4 regions of the Yersinia massiliensis genome follow, and region 2 is predicted to be linked to each of the others. Evidence: predicted binding sites of a transcription regulator. Region 2 holds the regulator's gene; each other region holds the start of a gene.

Region 1 (7,500 bases), 990 kb from region 2:
TTCATTTATCACCTCCATTGAATCAGTTAATCCTTCGACTACTGGAGAAAGGACTGAGATATCAATACTGCTGGCGATACGCACGCCACGCCGAGGTACAGTCACTATCACATCATCAACCAAGCCCAGTTGCTTAAATGCTCGTCTAATGATGGAAATGTTCTGATAGAAAGTATTGCTATTTATGGGGGCACCATGGTTCTCCCATACATCAGCAAACAGTACTCGCTGTGAGGTAATCTCAGGTCGGTTATTTGTAATAATATGCAGGCAGTGATTGGCTGGCGTCGTTAATAAAACCTTCTCGTTTTCATTACTTATATTATAGAGTGTTGCCATAGTATGGTCATACACCACCTTATTATTAAAAACAATCTTATGACTCATTATTAATACTCTATGATGGATGATATAAGCTATGTGCTGAGAGGGGCTCACATGATTAATTTTGGAAGCGATTAATGTTAGATGATTATAAACTATAAATCAACACACTAGAATTAAGAGGAACGGCTGATAATTAATTAAGATGACATGGTAACCAAATAAGAATAAATGTAACCATATAAGTAATGCATCGATTAGTTATTGTTATCAAAGTAAAAAAATCACCATCGGAAAATGGTTATATCGAAGATCATTCACAACAAATTTCTTCACCCTAAAAATCATTTAAGATGAATAATAATTCCTCAGCAAAATACACCTGACAATTAATAGTCATAAATAACATGAAGTTATACACCCACTTCACTAATAAACTTAAGGATTCATGACTACATGTGAATTTAAATTCAATTATAAAGTTTAAAAATTCGAAATCAGAACATATGAAAAATAATTTACTAAACAACCGGATATTACTCTGTTTTATTACTTTACCATCAAATTTGCGGGATTTTCGCTCAATCATGTGAGTATCGCAACACAAAATCGTCAAAATAATGTTATTAGTTTTACAAGGCAGCCAGACTTACCCATCTCACCCGCCCACAATAACGTGTATAAATTATCCTTTCCTATCGTATTTTGGTCATTTATTTTCTTAACCTCAGATAAAGCAATAAAATAGGTAAAAACCCTGATGAATGACAAAACTAGATTATTTTAATAAGATAAGAAAAAGAGGATTTTTTACTTAAATACCTTATATCGCAAGATATGTTTTATTATTGGAGAGATAAATTAACTCATCAATTATCGTTAGGTCCCATGCCCCCTAACATCAATATCATTTATTTAAAGGCGCGATCCGAAAGAGACATAATAATAATCAGATCCAAAATAGTTAGCTGAGAAATTGGCCGACAAAAAAATTGCGGTTGCTGGCAACACCAGAACCGCAATACTTTTCAACTCTCACTCACCAGGCTAGTTCTAGCCAAGTTGCAAATCGCTGTATTATTTACGACGCCACGTTGTGCCTTGTGGGCCATCTTCCAACACAATACCCAATTCGTTTAACTGATCTCGAGCAGAATCGGCCAGTGCCCAGTCTTTGCTACTACGGGCGTCATTGCGTTGCTTAATCAGCGCTTCAATTTTTGCAACTTCATCGCCGTCAGTCTGCGCGCCACTTTGCAAAAATACCTCAGGGTCTTGTTCCAACAAACCCAATACGCGAGCTAGTTTGCGCAATTCGGCGGCCATGCTATTTGCAGCAGTGATATCTTCCGTTTTTAAGCGATTCACCTCACGGGCGATATCAAACAGGACAGAGTATGCCTCTGGTGTATTAAAATCATCATCCATTGCCGCTCGGAAACGAGCTTCAAATTCAGCGCCTCCCGCAGGAACTGCATTTGTATCTGTACCACGAAGCGCAGTATATAAGCGCTCTAATGAAGCGCGAGCCTGTTTGAGATTCTCTTCGCTATAGTTAAGTTGGCTGCGGTAATGACCAGACATCAAGAAATAGCGCACTGTTTCGGCATCGTAATAGGCCAAGACATCACGGATAGTGAAAAAGTTATTGAGTGATTTCGACATTTTTTCTTTGTCGATCATCACCATGCCGGAATGCATCCAGTAATTAACATAAGGGCCATCATGAGCACAGGTAGATTGCGCAATCTCATTTTCATGGTGTGGGAACATCAAATCTGAGCCACCACCGTGAATATCGAAATGGGTACCAAGTTGTTTGCTGTTCATGGCTGAACATTCAATGTGCCAACCTGGGCGGCCCAGCCCCCAAGGTGATTCCCAGCTTGGTTCGCCGGGTTTAGACATTTTCCATAGCACGAAATCCATGGGATTACGTTTCACATCAGCCACTTCAACACGGGCACCGGCCTGAAGCTGATCCAGATCTTGGCGAGACAACAGACCGTAATCTGGGTCACTGTCTACGGCAAACATCACATCACCATTGGACGCCACATAGGCATGATCGCGTGCAATGAGTTGCTCAACCATCGCAATAATTTCTGGAATATGGTGTGTTGCACGCGGTTCTAAATCGGGGCGTTCGAGATTTAACGCATCGAAATCTTTATGCATTTCAACCAACATACGCGTGGTTAGTTGCTCGCAGGTTTCGTTATTCTCTATGGCGCGTTTGATGATTTTATCATCGACGTCGGTCACATTGCGGACATAGGTCAGCGAGTACCCTAAATAGCGTAAATAACGAGAAACAACGTCGAAAGCGACAAAAGTACGCCCATGCCCAATGTGACACAGGTCATAAATGGTGATCCCGCATACATACATACCAATTTTACCGGCATGGATAGGCTTGAATTCCTCTTTTTGGCGACTCAGTGTATTAAAAATCTTTAGCATCGGGACATTCCGTGGTTTTGTTTTTTGCATTATGCAGTGTTCATACCCAACGTGATTAACGTTGCAATTTAACAGCAAGAAACCCTATTACTGCTTAAATGATTGAGGGTATAACAGGATATCATCAGATTATGCGGTAAATCAGCCTGTGATACAGCTCTTTTTCGCCCCTAAGGGCAGCGTTTCGAGTGCTGACTCAATCTTAGAGATATGATATAAGTGCGGTCTAAGGGTTACGACTCATTGTGAATACACTTATTACACTAGCAGGAATATTATTATGGTCACGTTTCATACTAATCACGGCGATATCGTCGTTAAAACCTTCGCAGATAAAGCGCCGGTCACCGTTGAGAACTTCCTGAACTACTGCCGTAAAGGTTTCTACGATAACACTATTTTCCACCGTGTTATCGATGGTTTCATGATCCAAGGCGGGGGTTTTGAGCCGGGCATGAACCAGAAAGAGACTGATGCACAGATTAAGAATGAAGCCAACAACGGTCTGAAAAACACCCGTGGCACGCTGGCAATGGCACGTACCAACGATCCACATTCTGCTACTGCTCAGTTCTTTATTAACGTGGCAGATAACGACTTCCTGAACTTCCGTTCAGAGCGCCCAGATGGCTGGGGCTACTGCGTATTCGCTGAAGTGACCGAAGGTTTGGACGTGGTTGATAAAATCAAAAACGTTGCAACTGGCCGCAGCGGTATGCATCAAGATGTACCAAAAGAAGATGTCATCATTAAAAGCGTGACTGTCAGCGAGTAATAGCGACGTAATGAGCACGCTTTTTATTGCAGATTTGCATCTTAGCGTTCAGGAACCGGCAATTACTGCCGGTTTCCTGCATTTTATACAGCGTGATGCGATTCATGCCGATGCGTTATATATCTTGGGTGATCTTTTTGAGTCTTGGATTGGCGATGATGACCCCGAACCTTTGTACCGGCAAATCGCCGCTGCATTAAAATCACTCCAGCAACAGGGTGTCCCCTGCTACTTTATCCACGGCAACCGCGACTTTCTGCTCGGTAAAGATTTTGCCACGGAAAGTGGGATGACGTTACTCGCGGAAGAAGAAGTCATCGAGCTGTATGGCCGTAAAATAGTCATTTTGCACGGTGATACTTTATGTACCGACGATGCCGACTATCAGCATTTTCGTCGCCGAGTACACAACCCAATAATTCAAAAGCTCTTCCTATGGCTACCTTTGCGCTTTCGTCTACGTATTGCCGCTTACATGCGCAATCAGAGCCAAGCAAATAATAGCGGGAAATCACAGCTCATCATGGATGTGAATCCACAAGCGGTTATTGAGACATTTCAGCGTCATCATGTGAGCTGGATGATTCATGGGCATACGCATCGTCCGGCTGTGCATAACGTAGAATTACCCTCAACAGTAGCGCAGCGCGTCGTCTTAGGGGCATGGCATGAAGAAGGCTCGATGGTCAAAGTCACCGCAGAAAGTGTTGAGTTAATTAAATTCCCGTTCTAGCGGACTCACGGCAAATTTCAATCACGCCAGAGACGCTAGGCCCACGACCAAAAAACCGTAAAATCCCACTAAAAGCCATGACGCAACCGTTTTCCTCATCTTTAGCTCATGGTATGCTCTACGCCCTCATCGCCAGCCACGATATCTGAAATCGTTCTGGCCGACGCTTGCACAATCACAGGAGCCTTACCCACATGGGAGCCAACCTCGATTCGGCTTATGCAGCCGGGGTTAAAATCGCTATCGTAATGGGGTCCAAAAGTGACTGGGCCACTATGCAATTCGCCGCCGACGTGCTCACTACGCTCAATATGCCATTTCATGTCGAAGTGGTTTCTGCACACAGAACCCCTGACAAACTATTCAGTTTTGCCGAACAAGCGCAAAGCAATGGCTTACATGTCATTATTGCCGGTGCGGGCGGTGCAGCTCACTTACCTGGGATGATCGCGGCAAAAACGCTGGTGCCCGTTTTAGGTGTTCCGGTGCAAAGTGCAGCACTAAGTGGCGTCGATAGCCTCTATTCAATCGTGCAGATGCCGCGCGGTATTCCTGTGGGGACATTAGCTATCGGTAAAGCCGGTGCGGCGAATGCAGCATTACTCGCCGCGCAAATATTGGCACTGCATGATACTGAGTTGGCAGGTCGTTTGGCTCACTGGCGTCAAAGTCAAACTGATGAAGTGCTGGAAAATCCCGATCCGAGGGATGAAGCATGAAACCAGTTTGTGTATTAGGAAACGGTCAGTTGGGGCGTATGTTGCGTCAAGCCGGTGAACCACTGGGTATCGCTGTTTATCCCGTTGGTTTAGATGCAGAGCCAGAAGCCGTGCCTTATCAGCATAGCGTGATTACCGCTGAAATTGAGCGTTGGCCGGAAACCGCCTTAACTCGCGAACTTGCTACTCATACAGCGTTTGTTAACCGCGACATTTTTCCTCGTTTGGCTGATCGCCTAACGCAAAAGCAACTGCTCGATAGCCTAAATCTCGCCACCGCCCCTTGGCAACTCTTGGCCAGTGATAGCGATTGGCCACAGGTTTTTGCCACACTGGGTGAACTCGCGATTGTTAAACGCCGTGTCGGTGGCTATGACGGTCGGGGTCAGTGGCGTTTACGCGCAGGTGAACAAAGCACATTGCCCGCTGATGCCTACGGTGAATGCATTGTCGAGCAAGGCATTAACTTCTCCGGTGAAGTTTCATTGATCGGCGCTCGTAGTCATCAAGGCAAGTCAGTTTTTTATCCACTCACTCATAATCTGCATGAAGATGGCATCTTGCGCATGAGCGTGGCATTGCCTCAACCCGATAACCGTTTACAAGAGCAAGCGGAGGCGATGCTCTCAGCCATTATGGATGAGTTAAATTATGTCGGTGTCATGGCGATGGAATGCTTTATCGTCGGCGACAATTTACTGATCAATGAACTGGCACCTCGGGTACATAACAGTGGGCATTGGACACAAAATGGTGCCTCCATTAGCCAATTCGAGCTGCATCTACGCGCTATCTTAGATTTGCCACTGCCAATACCGGTGGTCAATACCCCATCAGCGATGGTCAATCTGATTGGTACAGCCGTCAATAGCCAGTGGCTGTCATTGCCCTTGGTGCATTTGCACTGGTACGAAAAAGAAGTGCGCGAAGGCCGTAAAGTCGGTCATTTGAATTTAAATGATCCTGATGGCCCAGAATTGATTTCCGCACTGGCGGAGTTAGCACCGATGCTGCCAGAGGAATACCAGAACGCGTTGCATTGGGCGCAAGTCAAACTGTCATCCGTTTAAATCGATACCCAATAAAACAATTGGCGTTGCAGCTAAACACCAAATCACGCTGCAACGCCAACTTAGCCAGTTTTCATTTTTGTCAGTCGGGTATTACCCGTCAAAATGACGGAATAAAGCCCGTCCCTGCAACAACCGTGCGCCTAGCCAACCGCCACAAAGTGACAACAACAGCGCCCCCGCTAGTGGCAATAGCCACCACATGACCCAATTAGGCTGCCACGGGAAATCAAAGACTAACCGTTGTAATGCCCAGAGTGCAGCTTCCGCGCCAATCGCCGCAGCTAACCCAGCCACCAGCCCCAACAAAGCAAACTCCCACCACAGTGTCCCACGTAGTAAGCGTTTACTTGCACCTAATGTGCGATAGACCACCAGTTCTTGACGGCGCTGACGCATACCGACTTGCACCTGAGCCAGTAATAGCAATGTGCCGCAAATAATGACCAGCACTACCATCACTTCCAATGCACGACTGACCTGTTGTAATACTTGCCCGACCTGTTTCAGCATCGCCCCGATATCCAACAGGCTCAGTGTTGGGAACTGACGATTCAGTTGTGTGAGGGCTTCACCATCCCCTTGATAGCGGAAACTGGTCAGCCAAGTCTGAGGCTGCTTATCCAGCGCACCCGGCGGGAAAATAAAGTAGAAGTTAGGACGCAAACTTTCCCAGTCCACCTGACGAATACTGCTGACAGTGGCTTCGAACGACTGCGTATCGCCACTGAATGTCAGCTTATCGCCAATTTTAATGCCCAACCGATCGGCAATCCCCTTCTCCATCGACACTTCGTCGGCCTTCGGTGGCCACTGACCAGCAGTTAAAATATTGTGTGCGGGTAAGTCCTGCTGCCAAGTCAGATTCAGTTCACGATTAACCGCCTCGCCGCCGGGTTCATCTTCGCGCACCCGCTCCGTTGCTAACTGCTGGTTAATTTCAGATAACCGCACTCGCACAATGGGGTAAAACGTTGAAGGCGTGATCTGATGCTGTGCCAGAAACTCGGTGACTTGCGGCACTTGCTGCGGTGTCATATTCAGCAAAAAGTAATTCGGGCTATCAGGCGGCAGTTGTTGTTGCCAACGATCCAGCAGATCACCACGCAGGACCAATAACAGTGCCAATAGCATGAAGGATAAAGAGAACGCGGCCAGTTGAGTGAGTGTCATCCAAGGCTGGCGCAGTAAACGGTTGATGGCCAGCCGCAATGACAAACGGGTCACCGTCAGGCGACGTAACAGTAGCAGACCGCCCCAACCAATCACGCCTAACAGTAGCGCCAATACCACCATGCCACCGAGAATAGCCCACAGCAGAGAATTGCCGCCCATCAGCAATGCCAGCAGCCCAACGACAATCACCACCATCGCAGGAATAAAGTAGCATAGCGGCCAAACATTGGCAGAGACATC
Region 2 (7,500 bases):
TTATGCGTTTAATATTTACGCTGTTTGTGCTGCTGTTTACCCAACTATTTTTAAATTTGGCGCATGCGTCACCGCAGGCACACGTGTCGGCTGAGCAAAAGAAAGGTCAAGTCAGCCAAGCCAGCCCTGATGATCGTAAGAAACGCAAAACTGATAAAAGTACCAAAAAAGCGAAAATAACCAGCGATAAAACGAGCCCAACTAAAGTGACCGCCCGTAAAACCGCGGCCAACGCTCATAAAAAGAAGATTACCACCAGTACGGGCAAGAACATCAAAAAGAAAGCACAAGAAGTCAGTAAAAAGACGGCGACAAATACCCGTACGACTAAAAAGATAAATACTAATACAGCAACCGACAAAAATAGAGCTGGCGCTAAAAAAACAGAAAAAATCGCTTATGGTCGGCAGCGAATTAAAACTCAAGGTAAAGCCAGCACAGAATTAATCGCGAATAATAAAATTAAACTCAGCCCCGCCCATAAAAAGCGCTATCAACACGCAAAACAAACTGCAATGAGTAAGCTGATGAAACAAGTCGGTAAACCTTATCGTTGGGGGGGCACCTCTCCGAATACAGGTTTCGATTGTAGTGGGCTTATTTATTACGCGTACAAAGATGTCATCAGAATAAAAATGCCACGCACTGCTAACGAAATGTTTCATTTACGTGATGCCGCACCAGTGAAACGTGCAGAATTAGAGAGCGGTGACCTGGTGTTCTTTAATATCGCCAATCGCGGTGTTGCCGACCATGTCGGTGTTTATTTAGGTAACGGCAAGTTTATTCAGTCACCTCGTACTGGTGAAGAAATTCGTATTAGCATGATGGATAACGACTACTGGCAAGATCATTATGTGGGCGCGCGTCGCGTGGTCACACCTAAAACGATTCGCTAAATCTTCAATCTCCCGATACCCAGCAGATTATTTGCTGGGTGAGTGACCATCAATCGCTTTCTCAATAATGATAACCATTGTGACTCTCCCCCACTCAATAACCACTATTATATTATGGTTATAACTGTCATTCCCGTTGAAAGTTGCTAAAATTAATACCCACAACAAAAATACAACAATTTTGGTTTATCCGCTCTTCGCCACATCATAACCGATGGTTTTTGATGAGATTTGAGGAGCAAACACCCTGAGCAACCCCGAAAGGAGCAAGCAATGTCATTTGAATTACCGGCATTACCTTATGCGCAAAATGCGCTGGAACCACACATTTCAGCTGAAACACTGGAATACCATTATGGCAAGCACCACAACACTTATGTGGTCAACCTTAATAATCTAATTAAAGATACAGAGTTTGCTGGCAAAACGCTGGAAGAGATCGTGAAAACATCTAGTGGCGGTATTTTTAACAATGCTGCTCAGGTTTGGAACCATACCTTCTATTGGCATTGTCTGTCGCCGAATGGTGGTGGTGAACCTCAGGGTAAAGTAGCTGACGCCATAAATCAGTCATTTGGGTCTTTTGCTGATTTTAAAACGCAATTTACCGATGCTGCGGTTAAAAATTTTGGTGCTGGTTGGACTTGGTTGGTCAAAAAAGCAGACGGTTCACTGGCCATTGTCAGTACATCGAATGCGGCTACCCCGCTGACCACCAACGATAAACCGTTACTGACTGTAGATGTATGGGAACACGCTTATTATATCGACTACCGCAATGCGCGGCCTAAATACCTGGAAAACTTCTGGGCGCTGGTGAATTGGTCTTTCGTTGAGACGAATTTAGCCTGATAAGGCGAATAAACGCGAGAGGATGTGTTGATACATCAGTATCACTAAAATCGATAACCATAATAAGGGCGGGTAAACCGCCCTACTTGTCACGCTATACCGGCAAGCGGTTGACTTAATTCATTACCGCCACGAAGCTAAAGGCAATAATCATTGCCAATGCACCAACAGTCGTAATCAGCGACATTTTCAGATTGGTATCCATAAAAACTCCTCAGCCGGTCAATTTGTAGTAGGGAAAAGGCACATAGTTAGTGTGTTAAATTATCTTCCCACAATTCAGAAAAAAAATCTTCTGCTCATTACTCACTTTATAACTTTGATTACCCCTTTCACTTTTCCTCCAGATCAGCCAAAATTCGCAGTTCATAACTGCATACTGGCCAATAACGTCCAACAAATACTCTCAGACAGCCCGCTGATTCCATTTTCCAGCCTAATAATATGCTTCTGTCTGAATGGTTTCGAGTATGTAGGCAAACGATTAACAAAATACTGACCTGCTGTAACAGGTGAGCTTAGGAGTTATTTTTTATATGGCAACGATTAAAGATGTGGCCAAACACGCGGGTGTGTCCACCACCACCGTTTCGCACGTGATTAACAAAACTCGTTTCGTCGCCGAAAATACTAAGGCTGCCGTGTGGGCGGCCATTAAAGAACTGCATTATTCGCCCAGTGCTGTGGCCCGCAGTTTGAAAGTTAATCACACAAAATCCATCGGCTTGTTAGCAACCTCCAGCGAAGCCCCCTATTTTGCCGAAGTAATAGAAGCGGTTGAAAACAGTTGTTATAGCAAAGGCTACACGCTGATTCTATGTAACTCTCATAATAATCTGGATAAGCAAAAAGCGTATCTGGCGATGTTGGCGCAAAAGCGTGTCGATGGGTTATTAGTGATGTGTTCAGAATATCCAGAGCAACTTCTTGGGATGCTGGAAGACTATCGCAATATCCCGATGGTGGTGATGGATTGGGGTACAGCGCGGGGTGATTTTACTGACTCTATTATTGATAATGCTTTTGAAGGCGGTTATTTGGCCGGTCGCTATCTTATTGAACGCGGCCATCGCGATATTGGTGCCATTCCGGGGCAGTTATCTCGTAACACCGGCGGAGGTCGCCATCAAGGCTTCCTTAAGGCATTGGAAGAAGCGAATATTGAGCTGCGTGATGAGTGGGTAGTTCAAGGCGATTTCGAGCCAGAATCAGGCTATAAGGCCATGCATCAAATTCTGACACAAAAACATCGTCCAACGGCCGTATTTTGTGGCGGAGATATTATGGCGATGGGCGCGATTTGTGCAGCCGATGAATTGGGCCTGCGAGTGCCACAAGATATTTCGGTGATAGGGTATGACAACGTGCGTAATGCGCGCTATTTCTCACCAGCACTGACCACCATTCATCAACCCAAAGAACGATTAGGTGAAACGGCATTTGCCATGTTGCTCGATCGTATCGTCAGCAAGCGCGAAGACCCACAGACCATTGAAGTTCACCCGAAACTGGTTGAGCGACGTTCTGTTGCTGATGGTCCGTTCCGCGACTACCGCCGTTAATCAAACTCTGCCGGTAATGACTCATCTTCCGGCGCAAAAAACATCTATTTGGTAACGCCCTGCTGCCAGTAGCAAACTTCGCTACCGGCGGCACTATCGTGCGGTCAATCACAGCGCAATCACTCATTTTCGTCTTTCAGCCACTCATCATTCAATGTGACACTGTCACCCAAATATTCAAGTAACCAAGCCAACGCGGGTGAATGGTTATTTTGCTCCCAAGTCATGCAGCAAGGGCTATCTGGTAAGGGTTCTGTCAACGTCAAAGCAGCTAACTTCCCTTGTGCAATCAGTGGTGAAACCATATGAGTCGGTACCATGCCTACGCATAAGCCTGCACACAGGCAATCAATCCCTGTCACCCAGTCCGGTACCACCAGCCGCTGCTGATTATCAAGTGTCCAAGTGTCTCGCTTGGGTAGATTCTGCGCGGTATCCTCCAAACATAATGAGGGAAATGGCCGTAACTGGTCATCGGTCAAAGGCCCTGTTAACTGGGCCAACGGATGTTCAACACTCACAACACACTGCCAGCTCAAAAATCCCATATCGCGAAATACAAACCGCCCGCCAACAGGCACAGCGCGAGTCGCGCCAATGGCCATTTCTGCTTGCCCGTCGACTAACACATCCCATACGCCATTGAACACTTCATAGCGTACCCGCAATTCAATATCGGGAAAATGCCGATAGAAATCTAAGATTAAGCGGCGGCTGCGAGCTGGCTTAACGATTTTATCTATCACGATGGTCAATTCCCCCCGCCAACCATTCGCGACTTGCTGGCACTGTCGACGTGTGCCATTCATTTTTTTGATAACATCACGCGCTTCCTTGATAAAAATTGCGCCTGCAGCCGTTAATTCGACGTCACGATGCCGCCGTTCAAACAGTGGCACCGCGAGCCACTCTTCAAGTTGACGCACGGTATAACTTATCGCCGACGGTACACGGTGCAATTCTTGTGCAGCGGCACTGAAACTTCCAGTACGCGCGACAGCATCCACTACATCCAGTGAGTATTCAGACCACATTAACTCCACCTCTGCTGCTCAACCATTTAGATATCAAATATATTGATAGCATGGTGCAAATATTACCGTTTCACAACAGATTATCTTGCCGGATAGAATGCCCTCCGCAATAAATTGCCTATAACAATGCATTTACAACAATCGTCATAACAGCCATTTTCTGTCGCACCTGCAAAAAAATGTCCCCATCGAGATATCAAGAATGAAAACAACGTCTAGCTTCATGTTCTATCTGGCCGGTTTAAGCATGCTAGGTTATCTGGCCACCGATATGTATTTGCCAGCCTTCGGCGCAATGCAACAAGAACTGCAAACTTCAGCAGGGGCCATTAGTGCCAGTTTGAGTATTTTCTTGGCGGGTTTCGCAATAGCTCAGCTTATTTGGGGACCGGTCTCGGATAAATTAGGCCGTAAGCCGGTGCTGTTAGCGGGTTTAGGGCTATTTGCCATCGGGTGCTTAGGGATTTTATGGGTTGAAACCGCCTCACAATTATTGATCCTACGTTTCATTCAGGCAGTGGGCGTCTGTTCTGCGGCCGTAAGTTGGCAGGCTTTAGTGGTAGATCGCTATCGCGATGGCAAAGCCAACCGTGTGTTCGCGACCATTATGCCTTTGGTGGCGTTATCTCCGGCACTGGCCCCTCTCCTCGGTGCATGGTTGTTAAATCACTTCAGTTGGCGCTCTATTTTTGTGGTACTGCTGGTCGTCACATTGCTGCTCTTGATCCCAACCGTACGCCTTAAAGAACGCAATAAATCCGTCAACGAAAAGAATCAACAATCTATCACGACGATCAGTTTCTGGCAGTTGCTGAAATCACCGGTATTTAGCGGCAACGTCATGATGTTCGCCGCCTGTAGTGCCGGTTTTTTTGCTTGGTTAACCGGTTCACCTTTTATTCTGGGTGACATGGGTTACGGCCCGAATACCATTGGTTTGAGCTATGTACCGCAAACTTTAGCCTTCCTCTTGGGAGGATTCAGTTGTCGTAGCGCACTCACCCGTATTAAAGGAAATACGTTATTACCTTGGCTATTGGCGGGATATAGTGCCAGCATGATCGCGCTTTATTTCATCGCCACTTTAACCACACCCTCACTGGTTAGTTTACTTATTCCCTTCTGCATAATGGCGCTTGTCAATGGTGCCTGCTACCCTATTATCGTAGCAAATGCGTTAATGCCTTTTCCTGCGAATACGGGGAAAGCAGCCGCACTGCAAAACACGCTTCAGCTAGGTTTATGCTTTATTGCCAGCATGCTAGTTTCAGCGTTTGTCAGTCGCGCGTTGTTAGCCACTGTCACTGTCATGCTGTCGACGGTGGTATTAGCACTATTGGGATATAGCATTCATTGCTATGCATTACGAAAAGATAAAAAGGTATTAATTACCAATAAAAATAGTCACTAAGCGGCATAAATGCCGAGCGAGATTTAGTATTGAGAAAGCGACTCGGCAAGCCTATACACGATTAAACCGATTACAATATCATTAAAAAATAGCATTACCTGAAGTTCTTTCTGTGCGCGTGGATTGCGTCACATTTAACCTTAAGGATGAGTCACCCTAAAACAAAACATAATTAGGGTTTCTTCGTAATCTTCCTCTTTGCCCAATGTATTGGCGTTGCAGTGATTTTAGTCCGTACCACGACACCGCTGCGGCATCAAGTACAAGGGTATATCCGTAACGGATATCAGACACCAAGGTTCATCAGCCGAATTGGTATGTCCTCGCGCATATAGACCATTATCGCGGGCCATAAGTCAGAAGAAAGTGATGGAGAAGCTATGAGTTCATCCTGTTTAGAAGACCAGAGCATTCAAGAAAATCCGTGGTTTCGCATTGTGCAAGAGATGTTGAGCCAGGCTGATATTGAAATCAATGGCTCACGCCCTTTCGACATTAGAGTCAATAACCCAGATTTTTTTAAGCGGGTATTACAAGAAGGATCTTTGGCATTAGGTGAGAGTTATATGGATGGCTGGTGGGAATGTGATCGCTTGGATATTTTTTTCCAACGTGTACTCCGTGCTGGCCTAGAACATCAACTCCCACACCATCTCAAAGATACTTTACGTGTTGCTGCCGCTCGCGTGATCAATCTGCAATCCAAGAGACGTGCATGGATAGTGGGCAAAGAGCATTATGACTTAGGTAATGACCTCTTTAGCCTTATGCTTGATCCCAATATGCAATATTCCTGTGGCTATTGGAAAGACGCCACGACCCTTGAACAGGCACAAGAAAACAAGTTGCGGATGATCTGCGAGAAGCTGCAATTAGCGCCGGGTATGAAGTTGCTCGATATTGGTTGTGGTTGGGGTGGGCTCGCCGCTTATGCTGCCCGTCACTACGGCGTGTCCGTCTCAGGCGTCACTATTTCAGCCGAACAACAAAAGCTGGCGCAAAAACGGTGCGAAGGGTTGGATGTCACCATTTTGCTGCAAGACTATCGTGACTTGAATCAGCAGTTTGATCGTATTGTGTCCGTTGGGATGTTCGAACATGTTGGGCCAAAGAATTATCACACCTACTTTGATGTGGTTAACCGCAACTTGAAACCTGATGGTTTATTTTTACTGCACACCATTGGCGCTAACCGTACTGACCTGAGCATTGACCCTTGGATTAATAAATATATCTTCCCTAATGGTTGCTTACCGTCAGTAAAACATATTGCTCAAGCCAGCGAACCTTATTTCATTATGGAGGATTGGCATAACTTCGGTGCAGATTATGACCGAACCTTAATGGCTTGGTATACGCGTTTTCAAGCGGCGTGGCCAATTTTGGCAGAGAATTACTCAGCTCGATTTGAACGTATGTTTAGCTATTATCTGAATGCTTGTGCGGGGGCATTCCGAGCCAGAGATATTCAATTATGGCAAATCCTGTTTAGCCCCAATGGCGTAGATGGTGGTATCCGAGTTCCCCGCTAAAACGATATTTCAAATGAAACAGGGGGAATCCCCCCTGTTTCAACACTAACTTTTCATGGATGCTGGCTTTATTCTTGGGCTATTCGCGAACTGCTTTTTCTGCCGATTCAGCCGCTCGTGCAATATCACGCTGTGCCAATACCCGTTCAACTGTATCGACCACAGCTTGAGTTTGCGGGTCTATTTCAATATTGACTCGATTCCCTAACC
Region 3 (7,500 bases), 1.3 Mb from region 2:
AGCACGCTGTTCAGCACGGACCTGAATAACAGCACCCAGCTCTTCATTGAATAATGCTGCCAATGAATCATTACCCTGAGACTGAATATCAACATCTATACCACAGTGACCAGCAAAGGCCATTTCAGCCAGTGTGACCAACAAACCGCCATCTGAGCGATCGTGATAAGCCAGCAACAGCTGATCAGCCACTAAACGCTGCATGGCATTGAAGAAGCCCGCAAGTTGTTGTACATCGCGCACATCTGCAGGTTTGTCCCCTAACTGGCGGTACACTTGCGTCAGTGCAGTCGCACCCAGTGCGTTGTGGCCTGCGCCTAAGTCGATCAATAGCAGCGCATTGTCGCCTTTATCTGTACGCAGTTGTGGTGTCACGGTATGGCGCACGTCTTCAACACGAGCAAAAGCGGTAATAACGAGTGAGAGTGGCGAAGTCATTTCACGCTGCTCGTTACCTTCCTGCCAACGTGTTTTCATCGACATGGAATCTTTGCCCACTGGAATGGTAATTTCCAGCGCAGGGCAGAGCTCTTCGCCGACAGCGCGTACCGCGTCATACAAACCAGCATCTTCACCGGGATGACCGGCAGCTGACATCCAGTTAGCAGAGAGCTTAATGCGTTTCAGCTCACCAATTTGGGTAGCCGCAATATTGGTCAGGGCTTCACCGACGGCCAAACGAGCGGAGGCGGCGAAATCGAGTAAGGCAACGGGCGCACGTTCACCCAGCGACATAGCCTCACCATAATAGCTATCAAGGCTGGCACTGGTCACGGCGCAATCAGCAACAGGGATCTGCCATGGCCCCACCATCTGGTCACGGGTCACCATGCCAGTGACGGTACGGTCACCGATCGTAATCAGGAAAGTTTTCTCTGCGACAGCAGGCAAATGCATCACACGTTTCACGGCATCTGCAATCGAGATATCAGCACGCGCTAGTGCCTCACCTGTTGCCTGCAAGGTTTTCACGTCACGCAGCATTTTCGGGGTTTTGCCCAGCAACACATCTAATGGCATGTCGATAGGTTGATTATCGAAATGGCGATCATTAAGTGTGAGGTGTAGCTCTTCTGTGGCTTCACCAATCACCGCATAAGGGGCGCGTTCACGGCGACAAATCTCATCAAACTGAGCCATTTGCGCGGGGGCGATTGCCATGACATAACGTTCCTGAGATTCGTTACACCACACTTCTAATGGGCTCATGCCCGGTTCATCGTTAAGGATATCGCGCAGTTCAAAACGGCCACCACGACCGCCATCACTGACCAGTTCTGGCATGGCGTTGGACAAGCCACCCGCACCGACATCATGAATAAACAGAATCGGGTTGTGATCACCTAGCTGCCAGCAACGGTCAATCACTTCCTGACAACGACGTTCCATTTCAGGGTTATCACGTTGTACTGACGCAAAATCCAGATCCGCATCTGACTGGCCAGAGGCCATAGAAGAAGCTGCCCCGCCACCCAGACCAATATTCATCGCTGGGCCACCGAGCACCACCAGCTTAGCACCAACGGTGATTTCACCTTTTTGCACGTGATCCGCACGAATATTCCCGATCCCACCCGCCAGCATAATCGGCTTATGGTAACCGCGTAATTCCATGCCGTTATGGCTGTTAACACGCTCTTCATAGGTACGGAAGTAGCCCAAAAGCGCAGGACGACCAAATTCGTTGTTAAATGCCGCGCCGCCCAGAGGGCCTTCGGTCATGATATCTAACGCGGTAACAATGCGTTCTGGCTTACCGAAATTCTCTTCCCATGGCTGTTCAAAGCCAGGGATACGTAAGTTAGAAACGGAGAACCCCACCAAGCCTGCTTTCGGCTTCGCGCCACGCCCAGTCGCGCCTTCATCGCGGATTTCACCACCTGAACCCGTCGCAGCACCCGGCCAAGGTGAAATAGCCGTTGGGTGGTTATGGGTTTCAACTTTCATCAGGATATGCGCCGCTTCCTGATGGTAGCCGTAAACACCGTTTTCTGGCGCAGCAAAGAAGCGCCCAACCTGCGAACCTTCCATCACGGCCGCATTGTCTTTATAGGCAGACAGCACGTAATCCGGCGTGTGTTCAAAGGTATTTTTGATCATTTTGAATAGAGACTTCGGTTGAGCAACACCGTCGATGACCCAATCCGCATTAAATATCTTATGGCGGCAATGCTCTGAGTTTGCCTGAGCAAACATGTACAGTTCAATATCCGTTGGGTTGCGCCCAAGCCCAGTGAAAGCGGCCAACAGATAGTCAATTTCATCCGATGCCAGTGCCAGACCGAGTTTTGTATTGGCCTGCTCCAGTGCACTACGGCCCTGCGCCAGAATATCCACCCGTTGTACTGGGGCTGGCTGGTGATGAGAGAACAGCTGCTCGGCCTGCTGCAAATCAGTAAAGACTGTTTCCATCATGCGATCGTGCAGTAACGCCGATAATTGTTGCCATTGGCTTTCAGACAGACTCGAGCCTTGAATATAAAAGGCTAAACCACGTTCCAGACGCAGAACTTGCGGCAAGGCGCAGTTATGCGCGATATCCGTCGCTTTAGATGACCACGGAGAAATCGTCCCCGGTCTTGGTGTCACCAAGAGTAAACGCCCTTCTGGCGCATGTTCAGGGAGAGATGGTCCGTATTTCAGCAGCCGTTGGAGTCTGGCGTGTTCATCAGCACTCAGTGGTGCGCTAACATCGGCAAAGTGAACATATTCGGCGTAGATATCACTTACCGGTAAGTGAGCATCTTGGCAGCGGGACAACAGTTTGGTAATACGAAAAGCCGACAAAGCGGGCGAACCACGCAGTATTTCCATAATCTTAGTTTCTCTCGTCTTCGAAGCGACTGGAACAGCACTTCATTGGGCGCAACAGGGGAAAACGCGCGCCATTATAGTGAATCTAAGCCGCCGACGAAACCGTTTGCGTAGCTATTATTCATAATTGCGTCAGAAACTGGCGTCTGGGTTATCGGTGGAATACCCAATAAATAAGCTCGTAATAAAGTTGCACACTGACGATTTGTTGCGCAAAATGCCACTCCACTGGGGATTTAACCATGTCGATTTACGTTTCACGACACACCTATAAAGAGCGCTGCCGAGAGATAACTATTTGACGCGCATAAAATTAAATTACTTTGTTATCGGTGTAGTTGCTATGCTTCTGGCCCTCGCGCTGTGGCCCAATATTCCTTGGCGCAGTGGTCAAGAGGGGCAACTCGATCGTATAAAAGCCCGTGGTGAGCTGCGAGTTAGCACAATTAGCTCACCACTGATTTACGCACCCGGAAAAGATGGCCCTACCGGCCTTGACTATGAGCTGGCGAAACGTTTTGCCGATTATTTGGGCGTCAAACTGGTCATGACTCCACGTCATAATATTGACGATCTGTTTGATGCTTTAGATAGCGATGACGCCGATATGCTGGCTGCTGGGCTGATTTATAATCGTGAACGTCTTAATCGGGCGCGCACTGGCCCTGCCTACTATTCCGTCTCGCAACAACTGGTGTACCGCCTTGGCTCGCCACGACCAAAATCATTCAGTGATCTGAAGGGGCAATTGATCGTAGCTTCCGGCTCTGCTCATATGACCACCCTTAAGCAGCTCAAGCAGAGCAAATACCCTGACCTTAACTGGGGTTCTTCTATCGATCGCTCAGGTAAAGAGTTACTGGAACAGGTTGCCGACGGCAAACTTGACTATACCCTCGGTGATTCCATCACCATTGCCCTGCTACAACGTATCCACCCGCAACTGGCGGTCGCTTTTGATGTGACAGATGAAGAACCGGTGACGTGGTATTTTCCTAAAGGCAAAGATGACAGTCTGTATGCTGCCATGCTCGATTTTTATAGTCAGATGGTGGAAGACGGTAGTCTGGCGCGGCTGGAAGAAAAATACATCGGCCATGTAGGTAGCTTCGATTATGTCGATACCAAAACATTCCTGTCTGCCATCGATAATGTGCTGCCAACTTTCAAGCCTCTATTTGAAAAACATGCAGGCGATATCGATTGGAAATTACTGGCCGCGATTGCTTATCAAGAATCTCATTGGAACCCACAGGCCACCTCACCGACCGGCGTGCGCGGGCTGATGATGCTAACCCGCGCCACCGCAGATGGTTTAGGGGTCAAAGACCGAGTTGATCCAGAGGAAAGCATCAAAGGTGGCTCCGTTTACTTGCAGCGGTTAATGCAGAAAGTGCCGGATACTATCCCTGAAGATGAGCGAATCTGGTTCGCACTGGCCGCATATAATATGGGCTATGGGCATATGTTGGATGCTCGTCGTCTGACCAAAAATCAAAATGGCAATCCCGACAGTTGGGTTGACGTCAAAATGCGCTTACCGATGCTGAGCCAAAAACGCTACTACCCGAGTACCACCTATGGCTATGCTCGGGGCCACGAAGCCTATAACTACGTCGAAAACATCCGCCGTTATCAGGTGAGCTTAGTGGGATATTTGCAGGAAAAAGAGAAAAAAGCAGCGCAGCATGCCGCTATCGAAGCCGAACTGGGGAAAGCTTATCCTGTCGTTGGCCCTGGCTGGTCAATCAATAACTAGACTATATAAGTCATAAAGACATAAAGACATTCCGTATGCGGGCTAAGGCTTTTCAGGCATTGCCCGCTGCGCAAGTTTCAACGCCTTCTGCTGCTCGCGGCGTAAGCGAAAGAATGCGCTTAACTGATGTGAGCATTCATCTGCCAGCACGCCTGAGCTGATTTCGACCTGATGATTCATCCCTGGGTGGCGCAAAATATCCACCAGCGAGCCCGCTGCACCAGTTTTGAGGTCATTTGCACCATACACTAAACGGCGTATACGGCTGTGAATCATTGCACCAGCACACATCACGCACGGCTCTAGCGTGATGTACAGCGTAGCTTCCAGCAGGCGATAGTTTTGTACCGCTTGCCCACCTTGGCGCAGTGCCATGATCTCTGCGTGGGCGGTGGGATCATTATCGCAAATAGAGCGATTCCAACCTTCGCCGATCACTTTATTATCGAGCACCAACACGGCTCCGACGGGAACTTCACCTTCCTCTTGCGCACGTAAGGCCAGCGTCAACGCATGCCGCATCCAGTACTCATCACTGTACTCAGCCGTTGTATCACGCTCAGTAGACAAATTATTTTCAGCAGACACATTAACCTCTCTGGCTTTTTTGCGGCCTGCATTATACACAGTTAACGATAGCCTCTACACCCGTTATCCGGCCACCATGACAAGGATTTCACCCATTAGGGGCCGGGCCGATTAGTGAGGCGAATGCAGTCACCCTTGTTACTCTAGCTGCTGCAGCTCGCCCGTTTTACTGACTCGCCAACGATGCTCGCAGAAAAACAACAGCGGGTTATCCTGCTTACTGTCGCTATATCCACTGTACAGTTTTAATGGAGAACCTAGGCGTTGCTCCAATTGAACAACTTTCTCAGGCCCTAAACAACGCATCGGCAATACCCAACCGCCATTGCGCCGTGCCATACGGCTACCCACCAGCCGTAATTGATGAATAAACATGGAGTCATGATATACCTGTTCAACCAACCGCTGTGGCGAACCAGTGATGAGCCAAACCTCTGCGTCATTACTCTCCAGATATTGACGCAACCGCATCACCACCACTGGAAACTCAGTCACTTTCTGGCGAAATTCGTTCACGAAGCGCAATTCCAAATCTTTCAAGTGTGCTTCACGTCGCCCAAACGTAATCGCCCATAGTAGGAGGCTCATCGGCCATCGAGCACAACGCCCGCCCACCAATAATCCCAATCCGATGACGGGCAGCAGTGGGATCACTAGCAGAAGATTCAATGGCAAATGACGTATCAAAAAACGGACAAAACTGCCAAACATATCCTGCTGATGCAAGGTGCCATCTAAATCAAAAAAGACAACACGTTTGTTATCAGCCTCTTGCGGCTCGTTTACTGACTTTGGGTTAATGTCAGCCTGCTCAGTGGCGAATGTCGACTGCTCTACGCTCAAAGGTCACTCCTCAGGATCATTGAATCCCATAAACCAGATAAATAGAAAACTAGGCCGGTATGGTGACAACCCTTATCATTAAATACAACATCACTTTGCCTGTTACGGAGAGAACAAGCAGATCGTAAAGACACCGTGAAATCATCCCTGGTGACTCGATCCGCGCCATTTTCTTGTTGTATTCATCGGTTGATCACAAAAAAAGGGTGCTATGCTTCCTCACTTAGCTTTTACCCCCCAGACGCTTTCGTAAAGAATATGGCGTTGCTGAAAGGCGATGAGCAAACACCAGCACGGAAGATAATAGGTGGATGGGTACTCTTAACTAACACAGCAGAATTTCAGGAACTGATTTATGAGCAGTCTTTTACGCATCCGTCAGCTCTACCCAACTCTGGCACAAAATGACCGTAAGCTGGCCGATTTTCTACTGGCGAATCCTGAACAAGCACGCCATCTGAGTTCTCAGTTACTGGCACAGAAAACAGGTGTCAGCCAGTCTGCCGTGGTCAAGTTCGCCCAAAAATTAGGTTATAAAGGCTTTCCTGCCCTCAAGTTAGCACTGAGCGAGGCTGTTGCCTCCCCAATACAACCTGTCACTCTCCATAACCAAATTTTGAGTACTGACAGCTTAAAAGCAGTGGGCGAGAAGTTATTGAGTGAAAAAACAGCCGCGCTACGGGCGACTCTGGACATCAATAGTGAACAGCGCCTCACCCAAGCGTTAGAGATGCTGCGAGCAGCTAGATGCATAATCCTGACCGGCATTGGGGCTTCTGGGCTGGTAGCCAAAGATCTGGCCTTTAAGTTGCTAAAAATTGGTGTGATGGCGGTATCAGAAACAGACATGCATGCACAGTTAGCGGCCGTACAAGCATTAGATTCGCGGGATTTACTTTTGGCCATCTCGTTCAGCGGTGAGCGGCGTGAGGTCAATCTGGCGGCGGAAGAAGCCCAACGATGCGGTGCCAAAGTACTCGCATTGACCAGTTTCTCCCCTAACAGCTTGCAACAACGCGCTGACCATTGCTTATATACCATCTCCGAAGAACCGGTCATTCGCAGTGCCGCTATCTCCTCAAGCACCGCGCAGTATGCGCTAACGGACTTGCTGTTTATGGCGATGATTCAACAAGATCTTGAAAGTGCACAGGATCACATTAAGCACAGTGCGGCACTGATGAAAAAACTGGTCTAAGGACTTCAGAGGCGTATAATCCTCGGCTGTTGAGAATGCCCGACCTAAGGTAAGAGAACCATGGCCCTGTTGATCACTCGTAAATGTATTAATTGCGATATGTGCGAGCCAGAATGCCCTAACGAGGCGATTTCCATGGGTGCAGAAATCTATCAGATTGACCCGATGCGTTGTACTGAGTGCGTCGGTCATTACGAAACCCCAACGTGCCAGTTGGTCTGCCCTATCGATAACACTATTGCTATCGATCCTGCGTGGGTTGAGTCAAACGAGCAATTGTGGGATAAGTTTGTTCAAT
Region 4 (7,500 bases), 2.2 Mb from region 2:
GGCGGGGCTGTTGCCAATATCACCCTGGCCACTTCCGAAAGCTGGCGTGATAAAGCAACCGGCGAGCAAAAAGAGAAAACGGAATGGCACCGTGTCGTGCTGTTCGGCAAGCTGGCTGAAGTCGCGGGTGAATATCTGCGTAAAGGCTCTCAGGTCTATATCGAAGGCGCATTGCAAACCCGCAAATGGCAGGACCAAAGTGGTCAAGAGCGCTACACCACTGAAGTTGTGGTTAACGTTGGCGGTACTATGCAAATGTTGGGTGGTCGTCAAGGCGGTGGCGCACCAGCAGGTGGTTCACAGCAAGATGGCGGCGCGCAAGGCGGTTGGGGTCAGCCTCAGCAACCACAAGGTGGTAATCAGTTCAGCGGCGGTCAAACTTCACGCCCTGCTCAGTCTGCCCCAGCAGCTCAGCCACAAGGCGGCAATGAGCCTCCAATGGATTTTGACGACGATATTCCGTTCTAACATTATTCCGTTCTAACATCGCGCTAAAAACATTTAGCCACTGCTTCGATAAAAGCCCCGCAAATTTGCGGGGTTTTTTTATATTTATCGCCGAAACATTCCTCTTAACTCGACTGTATTCCATGGCTAAGTGGATGTTAGGAAAAAGTAAAAATTCTAAAGTGCTGTACCGAGTTGCCGATAGAAAGAACTTAGCCAGTTATCAGGGGTAGTGGTTGGCTAAGGCGCGCCGTGCAATGCGTTTGCGGCGGATGACAAAATGCATAAGGGAATAGACATGTCTGTAGCAAAAATCATATTTATCACATCAGTTTTGGGCGCGTCGATAGGCAGTAGTGTTGCTGCAACGACGTTAACCGCTAGCCTTATTGAGTGTAATCCACAGTTTTTCCAGGCGCTTTATCAGCACCGTGCTGAGTTAAAAAAAGTTGTCCGTGTGGAAGATGATAAAAAGGCAAATGCATGGGTGCCAGTGAAGGATAAAGATGGCAGGATTGCTTACTTTACCCAGACCATACGCGATGGTGATTTCACGCTCTCTGGCTATTACGAGCAGAGTAATGACCTCGGGGAATTAGGGAAATACTATTTCTGGGGACTACTGATCAACGAGCCGGTTGAGAAAGTGATTGCCTTGACACCAGAACTTAAGTGGCAGAAGAACAGCGACACTTATATCACGCATGCGCAAATAAAGATCAACCCGTCCCAACCTTGGCAGCCTAATCCTACTGCTGTCGATGGTATTGCTCCTGCTAAAGATAGCGCAGAAAAAATCGTCATGCTCGACAGTAAAAAGGGTAAATCTTTACTGAGTTGCTCCATTCAGGGCAACATTAGCAGGGCGCTGCTTCTCCAAGAACGGCCTGATATCGCCGCAGGGAATGAATAATGAAACCTCTACTGATGATTATCGCAATAGCGCTGGTCACTGGCTGTGCGCCGCAGACACAAAAAGTAGAGAACAAACCGCCTCATATGGCCAAATTGGTTGATAATAAAGAACTGACGACTTATCTATCATTTGAAAGCCTGTCCCTCTATAACGGCAATCCCCACCTGCGCCAATTTTACTTAATTAATAACTATAAGCAGCCGAGTGTTATCTCCAAGGATAAAGGGATTACTATACGTAGCTCGCATGCCATTAATGTCGTCAATTGTGAGCGGTTAGAAAGAGCGGTATTCGACAGAGTTTATTTTTCTGAGACTTTCGGTAAAGGGAAAGTCATCGCTAAGCGTGAGAGTATTGGGCAATGGGAAAGTTTCCCTGAGAACTCGATCGCCGGAATTATTCGCGAAATGGTCTGTAAAATTCCGGCCGAAAAATTAAAAAGCCTATCGTTGAAAAATGACCAACAACCGTTGATTGATTGAGTTATCGCCACGGGCAGTGTTCTCTCTGCCCGTTTACCGAGTTTGAACCGATTTATCATCGCTTAATAACCCCGGAAATTCTTTTATCACTATAATCAATACTCTGATATCCATCATAAGGAGCTTGATTATGGTCATTGTTCACCATTTAAATAATTCACGTTCACAGCGTATTTTGTGGATGTTGGAGGAGTTACAAGTCCCCTATGAATTAAAGCGCTATCAGCGCGATGCCGGCAGTTTGTTGGCCCCGCCTGAATTGAAAAAAGTGCACCCGCTGGGTAAATCACCGGTGATCACCGATGGCGATCTGACGTTAGCGGAATCGGGGGCAATCCTCGAATATTTGCAAGAAGCTTATGATGCTCAGGGGCTGTTTAAGCCTACAGGTCATTATGATCGGCAGCAGTTTCGCTACTGGATGCACTACGCCGAAGGTTCTTTGATGCCTCTATTGGTGATGAAACTTATCTTTAGTCGATTAGGTGGGCCACCCGTACCCTGGATTATTCGCCCGGTCGCCAAAGCGCTGGGTGATGGGGTGCAGAAAAATTACCTGAATAAGCAAATTGCCACACATCGCGATTATTTGGAGCAGCATCTCACTCAACATAAGTGGTTTGCTGGCAGTGATTTCAGTGCAGCAGATATCCAAATGAGTTTCCCTATCGAAGCCATCAACAGCCGTGGCGGCCTTGAGGGTTTCCCCAAACTGCAAAATTTCTTAGCGCAAATTCATGAACGCCCTGCTTATAAACAGGCAATTGAGAAGGGCGGTGCCTACACTTTGGAACGCTGATCCCCCGTGATTTAGCACTAAAGGTCGCGGACGGTTAACAGGTGTGAGGCTGCTCACACTTCCGTTCGACCTCAAATTAATGCTTCTGGACAAATTAATGTTAAAAAAGGCATTAAATGTCGCGATCTGATGTTGATTAGTCGCCGCAAATAGCTGGATAATCGTTTGCCTTAAATAACATCTGCCCTAAATCTCGATTTTATTTCAGTCATGCGTACTTCCAGCTAATCGTTTGCTATTTTCCCCGCCATCTTGGCGTTGGGTGAGTTGACGAGTTAATCGGCAGGGACGGAAACGATTACGTATGGAATGGGCGCTTGGCTTGCTGACTACTTTAAAATGACACACAGGGGACATAACCATGTCTAGCACCAATCCTCAAGCGAACTCGGCAGCAAAGCCAAAAGGTTCACTTGATGCATTTTTCAAGATGAGTGAACGTGGCAGTAATGTACGCCAGGAAGTGCTGGCCGGTCTGACGACCTTTTTGGCCATGGTCTACTCGGTTATCGTGGTGCCGAGCATGTTGGGCAAAGCTGGTTTCCCGCCAACAGCCGTATTTGTGGCGACCTGCTTGGTTGCAGGCTTAGGTTCTCTGCTGATGGGGTTGTGGGCCAACTTACCGATGGCTATTGGTTGCGCCATCTCATTGACCGCGTTTACCGCATTCAGCTTGGTGTTGGGCCAACAAATTAGTATTCCTGTGGCATTGGGCGCGGTATTCCTGATGGGGGTACTGTTCACCATTATCTCCGTCACCGGTATCCGTTCGTGGATATTACGTAACTTGCCTATGGGCGTGGCGCATGGCACCGGTATCGGTATCGGCCTGTTCTTACTGCTGATTGCAGCCAACGGTGTCGGTCTGGTCATCAAAAACCCTATCGAAGGTTTGCCAGTGGCGCTGGGCGCATTTACCTCTTTCCCAGTGATCATGACGTTATTGGGTCTGGCGGTGATTTTCGGTTTAGAAAAACTGCGAGTGCCGGGCGGCATTTTGCTGGTGATTATCGGTATTTCGGTTATTGCTCTGATCTTTGACCCAAGTGTGACGTATCAAGGGTTGTTTGCGATGCCAAGCTTGGCGGATGCTAACGGCAATTCTTTGATTTTCAGTCTCGACATTATGGGCGCGTTGAAACCTGTGGTATTGCCAAGTGTCTTGGCCTTGGTGATGACGGCGGTGTTTGATGCAACGGGTACGATTCGTGCGGTTGCGGGTCAAGCTAACTTGCTGGACAAAGACGGCCAGATTATCAGTGGCGGTAAAGCACTGACCTCTGACTCCGTCAGCAGCATCTTTGCTGGCTTAGTGGGCGCAGCGCCAGCGGCGGTTTATATCGAATCCGCAGCAGGTACGGCGGCAGGTGGTAAAACGGGCCTGACAGCGACCGTGGTCGGTGTGCTGTTCCTGCTGATGCTGTTCCTCTCACCGCTGTCCTATTTAGTGCCAGCCTATGCCACTGCACCGGCGTTGATGTATGTGGGCTTGCTGATGCTGAGTAACGTGTCCAAGCTGGATTTCGACGACTTTGTAGATGCGATGTCGGGCCTGCTGTGCGCCGTGTTTATCGTACTGACCTGCAATATCGTGACGGGTATCATGCTGGGCTTCAGTTCATTGGTGATTGGTCGTATCTGTTCCGGCGAATGGCGTAAACTGAACTTGGGTACCGTCATTATTGCCGTGGCACTGGTGGTATTCTATGCCGGTGGCTGGGCAATTTAAGCCCACACAAATGGTTATTAGTTTGCTTATCGGGGGCTCTCTGCCCCCGATACTATTTCCCATCTCACTTTAACCCCACATTCTTTGTTTTTTCCTGCGTTCTGTTACAGGTTTTTCCCCGCTGAATAAAAAAGTGATCTACTATCAAAAGCGGCGCTTTGGCCCTGTCTACGGGTAAGTACAAGCAAGTTTTATGTTGAGCAGTATTGAGTTGAGTCTAAGGAAAGCATGGAAATCTTTTTTACAATCCTCATTCTGATTTTGGTGGTATCGCTCTCCGGCGTTGTCACCCGAATGTTACCGTTCCAAGTCCCACTCCCTCTGATGCAAATTGTCTGTGGTGCCTTATTGGCTTGGCCTCACTTTGGTTTGCATGTCGATTTTGACCCCGAGTTATTCTTGGTGCTGTTTATTCCGCCACTGCTTTTTGCCGATGGCTGGAAAACACCGACGCGTGAATTTATTCATCATGGGCGAGAAATATTAGCACTGGCACTCGCGTTGGTACTGGTCACTGTGGTGGGGATTGGTTATCTGATCCACTGGATGGTGCCGGGGATCCCACTGGTGGCGGCCTTTGCACTGGCGGCGGTATTGTCGCCAACCGATGCGGTGGCGTTGTCCGGCATTGTGGGTAAAGGGCGTATACCGAAATCGATTATGGGCGTACTGGAAGGGGAGGCATTGATGAATGACGCCTCCGGTCTGGTGGCGCTGAAGTTTGCCATTGCGGTTGCCATGGGCACCATGGTGTTTACCGTGTCCGGCGCAACATTGGAATTCCTGAAAGTCGCTATTGGTGGCTTGTTGGCCGGTGTTGCGGTCACCTGGCTATACAGTAAATCGCTGCGTTTGATGAGCCGCTGGAGTGGCGATGATCCGGCAACGCAAATTGTCTTGCTGCTGCTATTACCGTTCGCTTCTTACTTGATTGCCGAGCATATCGGTGTCTCCGGTATCCTAGCTGCTGTGGCGGCGGGGATGACCATCAGCCAGTCCGGCGTGATTCGTAACGCCCCACTGACAATGCGGTTACGTGCTGATAGCGTCTGGTCGATGCTGGAATTTGTGTTTAACGGCATGGTGTTCATTCTGTTGGGTCTGCAATTGCCGGGGATTCTGGAAACCTCGATTGTGCAGGCAGAGCTTGATCCGACTATCCAAACGTGGAATCTGTTTGCTGACGTTGCCATCATTTATGGGGCATTGCTGGTGCTGCGATTCGGCTGGTTATGGTCGATGAAAAGAATCAGTAAGCGTTTTCTGGGCAAGCGACCACTCGAATTTAACAAATACACCACGCGCGAGTTGTGGGTTGCGTCATTTGCTGGGGTGCGTGGGGCGATTACGCTAGCGGGTGTGCTGTCGATTCCGTTATTCCTGAGCGATGGTTCAGCTTTCCCCTCCCGTTATCAATTAGTGTTTATCGCCACCGGCGTCATTTTGTTATCGGTCATTGTTGGGGTGATTGCCTTGCCACCATTACTGCGTGGCGTGGTCATGGCCGATAAGAGTGTTAGCCGTGAAGAGGTTCGTTTTGCGCGGGCGGCCGCGGCGGAAGTGGCCATTGTCAGCTTAAATAAAATGGAAGAGCGGTTGGCGGCCAACAGTGAGGAAAACATTGATCCAGAATTGCTCAAAGAGGTCAGTTCACGGGTGATCGGTAATCTGCGGCGGCGCACGGGCAGTAAGGATGAAATCGAGAACACCTTATTTGTCGAAAATCTGGAGCGGCGTTTCCGCTTAACAGCATTACGGGCAGAACGTGGTGAGCTGTATCACCTGCGCGCCACGCAGAAAATCAGTAACGAAACCCTGCAAAAGCTGCTGCACGATTTAGACTTGTTGGAAGCGCTGTTGATCGAGAAAGAAGGTTAATTCGATCGACAAAGCAGGCTAATCCTCTTTCAATCCGGCGGCTATTCAGTCGCCGGATTTACTTCTACTTCCCCCTACATCCACCAATGAACCATTAGGCCAAAATTCACGGCATCGGCTGATCCACGCTTGTGCGCTGTGAGAGAGATAGCTGCCTTGTCGCCAAATCAATCCCAACTGCCATGGCATCAGCGGTGTTAAGGGCAGCCATAGCAATGCCTTCTTATCCAGCCGCTGGCAAATGGGTTCCGGCAAAATAGCGATCCCAATATTGGCTTGTACCATGGCAGCCAAAAAGTCCCACTGACCGCTGCGAACGGCGATTTTGGGCGTAAACCCAGCGGCCGTGAAAGCATCCATTAACTGGCGATAGAGCGCGAAATCCTCGTTATAAATCAGAATCGATTGATCGGCTAATTCGGGAATACTGATGGAGGTACGGTTGAGCCAAAATGCCGTGCGTGGCACCACCACACAAAGTGGATGGCTGAACAGGGGCAATGTGGTCAGCGGTAAATCTACACCGGCGGGTAAGGCCGTTAGGGCTAAATCCAATTCGCCGGACAACACCGCTTGTTGCACCGTTAAGCCACCAAATTCTGAAATTTGCAGTTCCACGCCGGGATAACGCTGACGAAATTGACTGATGAGGACGGCCATTTGTGTGCCAACCATGGGCGGAATGCCTAAACGCAACTTGCCCTTTTTTAACGAACCAATATCTTCTAGCTCGGCTTCCAACTGCTGAAATTGGTCGAGGATCGCTAATCCCCGTTGATAAACTGCCTCCCCACTGTCGGTCAGATGTAAACGACGGCCCTCGCGAATCAACAAGCTGCACTCAAGTTCTTCTTCCAGATTACGCAGCATTTTGCTGATAGTGGGCTGGGTGACAAAAAGCTTTTCTGCCGCCCGCGTGAAACTCTGTTGGCGCACCACTTCCACGAAATAACGTAGTGTTCTGATATCCATCAGGTTTTCCTGTTAGTCAGCGAGCTATCGCTGAGAATGCAAAGTATGCCATTTAGGCATGATTACGATGATTTTAATTCATTTTTTGCAAGGTTGCCTGCGGCCTATACTGAGCACTAGCAAAAATTCCCCACTGAGGTTTCTCATGTTATTGGCGTTACGCAGTTTTGCGCCGTCGGTCATCACGCGTTTACAGGTGCTAGTTCAGGTCGCGCTCTACGCAGGACTATTTATCATTTCTGATCAGCTGGTTAGGGTCTTTCATCTGCCTTTGCCC

What was found. Region 2 encodes PurR, which represses purine synthesis genes. Its sites were predicted from a motif close to CANGCAAACGTTTGCNTG; they were not measured.
Positions count from the first base shown of each region.
Region 1: a site for PurR is predicted at 4,375-4,392, ahead of purE (5-(carboxyamino)imidazole ribonucleotide mutase). Genes of this name have one in related genera too.
Region 3: a site for PurR is predicted at 2,910-2,927, ahead of purL (phosphoribosylformylglycinamidine synthase). Genes of this name have one in related genera too.
Region 4: a site for PurR is predicted at 2,932-2,949, ahead of DA391_RS01655 (NCS2 family permease). Genes of this name have one in related genera too.

Region 1 is NZ_CP028487.1:3,529,036-3,536,535, forward strand. It holds gene DA391_RS16535 (winged helix-turn-helix domain-containing protein) at 1-387, opposite strand, end outside; gene cysS (cysteine--tRNA ligase) at 1,402-2,787, opposite strand; gene ppiB (peptidylprolyl isomerase B) at 3,068-3,562, shown strand; gene DA391_RS16555 (UDP-2,3-diacylglucosamine diphosphatase) at 3,573-4,295, shown strand; gene purE (5-(carboxyamino)imidazole ribonucleotide mutase) at 4,490-5,014, shown strand; gene purK (5-(carboxyamino)imidazole ribonucleotide synthase) at 5,011-6,084, shown strand; gene ybbP (putative ABC transporter permease subunit YbbP) at 6,178-7,500, opposite strand, start outside.
Region 2 is NZ_CP028487.1:2,536,946-2,544,445, forward strand. It holds gene DA391_RS11850 (C40 family peptidase) at 3-899, shown strand; gene sodB (superoxide dismutase [Fe]) at 1,173-1,751, shown strand; gene DA391_RS11860 (YnhF family membrane protein) at 1,867-1,956, opposite strand; gene purR (HTH-type transcriptional repressor PurR) at 2,288-3,313, shown strand; gene punR (DNA-binding transcriptional activator PunR) at 3,433-4,347, opposite strand; gene punC (purine nucleoside transporter PunC) at 4,550-5,758, shown strand; gene cfa (cyclopropane fatty acyl phospholipid synthase) at 6,139-7,290, shown strand; gene DA391_RS11885 (riboflavin synthase) at 7,370-7,500, opposite strand, start outside.
Region 3 is NZ_CP028487.1:1,194,960-1,202,459, reverse strand. It holds gene purL (phosphoribosylformylglycinamidine synthase) at 1-2,814, opposite strand, end outside; gene mltF (membrane-bound lytic murein transglycosylase MltF) at 3,113-4,573, shown strand; gene tadA (tRNA adenosine(34) deaminase TadA) at 4,616-5,200, opposite strand; gene yfhb (phosphatidylglycerophosphatase C) at 5,300-6,004, opposite strand; gene DA391_RS05545 (MurR/RpiR family transcriptional regulator) at 6,360-7,202, shown strand; gene DA391_RS05540 (YfhL family 4Fe-4S dicluster ferredoxin) at 7,263-7,500, shown strand, end outside.
Region 4 is NZ_CP028487.1:363,730-371,229, forward strand. It holds gene ssb1 (single-stranded DNA-binding protein SSB1) at 1-468, shown strand, start outside; gene DA391_RS01640 (hypothetical protein) at 746-1,360, shown strand; gene DA391_RS01645 (surface-adhesin E family protein) at 1,360-1,845, shown strand; gene DA391_RS01650 (glutathione S-transferase family protein) at 1,976-2,644, shown strand; gene DA391_RS01655 (NCS2 family permease) at 3,006-4,373, shown strand; gene DA391_RS01660 (Na+/H+ antiporter) at 4,602-6,251, shown strand; gene DA391_RS01665 (LysR family transcriptional regulator) at 6,297-7,223, opposite strand; gene DA391_RS01670 (CidA/LrgA family protein) at 7,369-7,500, shown strand, end outside.